DNA from 2 places in the Nitratireductor sp. GZWM139 genome. Region 2 is predicted to be linked to the other one. Evidence: riboswitches for the same ligand, from Rfam matches in the RefSeq annotation. Region 2 holds a riboswitch; the other holds the start of a gene.

Region 1 (2,388 bases), on a different contig from region 2:
CGCACATATTCCGCATAGGCGGCGTCCAGCACCAGAAGCACATCCTTCGGCAGGCCGGCCTGCAGGCGGCGCACCTCTTCAACCGGAATATAGGTGCCGGTCGGATTGTTCGGGTTGGCCAGGAAAACGATGCGCGTCTTCGGCGTCACCGCCGCAAGGATCGCATCCACGTCGGTGCGCTCATTGTCTTCCTTCACCACCACCGGCTTGCCGCCGGCGGCCAGGATCTGGATGCGGTAAACGAGGAAGCCATGCTCGGTGAAGATGCCTTCATCGCCGGGCTTGATGTAGGTCTGGGCCAGCAGGCCGAGCAGTTCGTCAGAACCATTGGAGCAGAGAATGTTGGCCGGGTTCAGGCCATAGGTCTCGGCAATCGCCTCGCGCAGCGCCGTCGCCGAACCGTCCGGATAGAGCTCCAGATGTCCCATGGCTTTGGAGATCGCCTCAACGGCCGCTGGCGAAGGGCCAAGCGGGGACTCGTTGGAGGAGAGCTTCCACACCTTCATGGCGCCGGGCGCGCTTTCGCGACCGGGTACATAAGCGGCGATATCCATGACACCGGGCTTCGGTTCGGGACGGTCGGACGTGCTCATTGAATGGTCCTGCTCTAGGGAAACGGTTGATGGGAACGCCTGTCTCAGGCGAAAATCCGTCAGATGCTTTAGACCATGACGGCGATTGACGCAAAGAAAACGCCACCTTAAATAATGATCTCCATTCGTGGTGATTTGGCCGGTCGGCTTGCAGCCACGTAAAACAACTCGCTAAAAGGCCGTGCGATGCAAGAATATTGCTGAGACCGGCCGCGATTTCGCTGCCGGTCTTTTTGTTTGGAGCCCGGTCCTTTTTGTTTGGAGCAAAACAATGCCGATCAAGATCCCCGACCAGCTTCCCGCCCGCGACGTGCTCGTGCGTGAAGGTGTGTCCGTGATGGACGAGGAAACAGCGCTGCGGCAGGACGTCCGCCCGCTGCAGATCGGACTGCTCAACCTCATGCCGAACAAGATCCGCACCGAAACGCAGTTCGCCCGCCTCATCGGCGCTTCGCCGCTTCAGGTGGAGCTGACGCTTGTGCGCATCGGCAACCACCGCGCCAAGAACACGTCGGAAGACCACCTCATCTCCTTCTACCAGACCTGGGAAGAAGTGCTCGACCGCAAGTTCGACGGCTTCATCATCACGGGTGCGCCCATCGAGCTTCTGTCGTTCGAAGACGTCACCTACTGGAAGGAACTGGAGAAGATTTTCGACTGGACGCTGACCAACGTCCACTCCTCCTTCTTCATCTGCTGGGGCGCAATGGCCGCCGCATGGCACTTTCACCGCATTCCCAAATACACGCTGGAGAAGAAGGCGTTCGGCGTCTTCCGCCATCGCAACAACGCACCCGCCTCGCCCTTCCTCGCCGGTTTCTCCGACGATTTCGCCATTCCGGTGTCCCGCTGGACCGAAGTGCGCTCCGCCGACATTAAGCCCGAAACGGGCCTGCAGGTGCTGATGGAATCGGATGTAACCGGGCCATGCCTGCTGACGGAGGAGACGGGCAACCGGCTCTACATGTTCAACCACATCGAATATGATTCCACCTCGCTGAAGGAGGAATATGATCGCGATGTGGCTTCGGGAACCGAGGTCGCCGTGCCGCACGGCTATTACCCCGATGATGATCCGAGCCGCCCGCCCTTAAACCGCTGGCGCTCGCACGCGCATCTTCTGTTCGGCAACTGGATCAACCAGGTCTACCAATCAACGCCCTACGATCTGGCGGAGATCGGCGCAGGGCATCAGGCTACGAAATGAAATTGCTAGCCGCGTAGAAGCGCGGCAGCGTCGCGGGCGAGCTTCACCGTGCGTTCGCCCGCCGGCATGGGCGCGGCCAGAGCCGCCGCCTGCCCCGCCCATAAGGGCGAGAAATCGCTCACCCCGGCCTTTTCCGCCGCAGCGCGCAGCGGGCCAATGGCAGCCGTCGCCAGCGGAAACTCCGGCGCATCATCGCTCATCGGTCCCACTTCGCTGACGAAGCGGTTCAAAAGCCCGCGGGCTGGCCTGCCGGTGAACACATTGGTCAGAACCGTGCGGTCGTCCCGCGCCAGCGCCAGCGCATCGCGATGGCCCGCGCCGGTCAGCGCCTCGGGCGATTGCAGATAGGCCGTCCCCACCTGCACTGCGGAAGCTCCCAGCATGAAGCAAGCCGCCACCGCCCGCCCGTCGCAGATGCCACCGGCTGCAATGACCGGAACGGAAACCGCGTCCACCACCTGCGGCACCAGCGCCAGCGTGCCGGGCTGCGTCGCAATCTCCGGCTCCAGAAAGACGCCGCGATGACCGCCGGCTTCCGCGCCCTGCGCGATGATGGCGTCGCAGCCGTTTTCCTCCAGATAGCGCGCC
Region 2 (2,388 bases):
CGCCTGCCGATGAATGGCCGAAGCCGGGATCGAAGAAGCCGGCATAGTGAACGCGGAATTCGCCCACCAGCGGATCGAAAGGCGTCATCTCGGCGGCATGGAAGGGCGGCACATGCACCGCCTCCTGCGACACGAGAATATAGAACTCGTCCGGATCGAGAATCAGGCCGCCAGCGCCATCGCCGGTGAGCGGTTCCCAGAAATCGGCAACCTCGTGCTGGTCGCGCTTGTCCACGTCGATCAGCGCCGTGTGATGCTTCGCGCGGTAGCCGATCAGCCCGTTGGCGTCGCCACTCAGATCCACTGAAAGCGCAATGCCGCCCTTGGTGATGTTCGGCTCTTCCGCCGCGACCAGCGTTTCGCGCGCATGCAGGTCCGCCAGCGCGCTTTCATCGAGCAGCGCCTTGCCGGTGCGAAAGCGGATCTGCGACAGGCGCGAGCCGGTGCGCACGACGATGGGGAAGGTGCGCGGGCTCACTTCCATGTAGAGCGGGCCGGAATAGCCGGCGGGGATCTTGTCGAACTCCTGGCCATTGTCGGTCATCACGCGCGTGAAGATGTCGAGCCGGCCGGTCGAGCTTTTCGGATTGGCGGAAGCCGAGATGCCATCCGGCAGGTCGAGCCCTTCGAGAAGCGGCACGATGTAAACACAGCCGGTTTCCAGAACCGCCCCCTCGCCCAGCTGGATCTCGTGCAGCTTGAGCCGGTCGAGCTTTTCCGAAACGCGATGGTTGGGACCGGGCAGGAAGCTGGCGCGCACGCGATACGCCACAGCGCCAAGCCTGAGGTCGAGACTGGCCGGCTGGATCTGGTCAGGGTCCAGTGGGCGGGCCGAGGCCAGCGCCCCGTTGTCGAACAGTGCCGCGATGTCCTTGTCCGGCAGAATTCCCGCTTTTGCCAACGCCCCTTCTCCTTGCACAGGGTTTAATTGAACGAGGTTTAGCGCCGCTTGTCGTTGACGCAAGGCGCTTGAGGGTCTAATGGACCTTTATCCCGTGGTGATTTGGCCGGTCGGCTTGCAGCCACGTTAAAGAAGTCGCTAAAAGGCCGCGCTCGATGGACGAACCGGCATGCGACTTTTCGCGGCCGGTTTTTTTGTTGGGTAAAGAAGCGATGACCGATCATTTCGAAGACAACTGGAAACCACAGACAGCCCTCGTGCATGGCGGGGTCACCCGCTCGCATTTCGGCGAGACCTCAGAAGCGCTCTATCTGACTCAGGGCTTCGTTTATGACAGCGCGGAAGCCGCCGAGGCGCGCTTCAAGGGCGAAGAGCCCGGTTTCGTTTACTCGCGCTATGCAAACCCCACCGTGGACATGTTCGAGCGCCGCATGTGCGCGCTGGAGGGTGCAGAAGAAGCCCGCGCCATGTCATCCGGCATGGCTGCCGTCACCGCCGCCCTTCTCTGTTCGCTCAAGGCGGGCGATCACGTGGTCGCCGGCCGCGCGCTGTTCGGCTCCTGTCGCTGGGTGGTCGAGACGCTGATGCCGCGCTACGGCATCGAAACCACGCTGATCGATGGCGCAAAGCTTGAGAACTGGAAAGCCGCCGTGCGGCCCAACACCAGGCTGTTCTTCCTCGAAAGCCCCACCAACCCGACGCTGGAAGTGGCCGACATCGCCGGTGTCGCCGCACTTGCCAATGAAATCGGCGGGCGACTGGTGGTCGACAACGTGTTCGCCACGCCGCTCCTGCAAAAGCCGCTGGAGCTTGGCGCACACGTGGTCGTCTACTCCGCCACCAAGCATATTGACGGTCAAGGCCGTTGCCTTGGCGGCGTCGTGCTTTCGGACCGGGAGTGGGTGGACGAGCACCTGCAGGATTTCTTCCGTCACACCGGGCCGAGCCTCTCGCCGTTCAACGCCTGGACGCTGCTCAAGGGACTGGAGACACTGCCGCTGCGCGTGCGCCAGCAGACCGAGAGCGCAGGCCGCATCGCGGATCTGCTCGCCGGGCATCCGAAGATCGCGCGCGTCATCTATCCCGGCCGCAAGGACCACCCGCAGGCCGACATCATCGCCAAACAGATGAAGGGTGGCTCGACGCTGCTCTGCGTCGAACTGAAGGGCGGCAAGAAGGAAGCCTTTGCGTTTGAGAATGCGCTGAAAATCTTCCAGATTTCCAACAATCTGGGCGATGCCAAGAGCCTCATCACACATCCCGCCACGACGACGCACAAGAACCTGTCGGACGAGGCGCGCGCCGAGCTTGGCATTGGCGATGGCACGCTGCGCCTTTCGGTGGGCCTCGAAGACGGCGACGACCTTATCGCCGATGTCGAGCGCGCGCTGGACGCGGTCTAAACCTCAGCCCCGCGCTCCGGGCCGGTTCAGCCGAACCGGCCTGCCGCCAGAACGATGCGCGACACGGTCGTGTAGAGCGTGATG

The links. A riboswitch is a leader RNA that binds a small molecule or an ion and turns the genes downstream of it on or off. The one in region 2 is predicted to bind S-adenosylmethionine.
Region 1: linked by a shared signal. The riboswitch ahead of metA (homoserine O-acetyltransferase MetA) and the one ahead of NDI72_RS10035 (O-succinylhomoserine sulfhydrylase) in region 2 are both predicted to bind S-adenosylmethionine.

The regions. Positions count from the first base shown of each region.
Region 1 covers NZ_JAMQML010000004.1:237,820-240,207, reverse strand. The annotation lists gene hisC (histidinol-phosphate transaminase) at 1-593, opposite strand, end outside; SAM riboswitch at 711-788, shown strand; gene metA (homoserine O-acetyltransferase MetA) at 865-1,800, shown strand; gene NDI72_RS06895 (NAD(P)H-dependent flavin oxidoreductase) at 1,806-2,388, opposite strand, start outside.
Region 2 covers NZ_JAMQML010000006.1:285,004-287,391, reverse strand. The annotation lists gene NDI72_RS10040 (2'-deoxycytidine 5'-triphosphate deaminase) at 1-901, opposite strand, end outside; SAM riboswitch at 986-1,063, shown strand; gene NDI72_RS10035 (O-succinylhomoserine sulfhydrylase) at 1,114-2,304, shown strand; gene NDI72_RS10030 (CDP-alcohol phosphatidyltransferase family protein) at 2,331-2,388, opposite strand, start outside.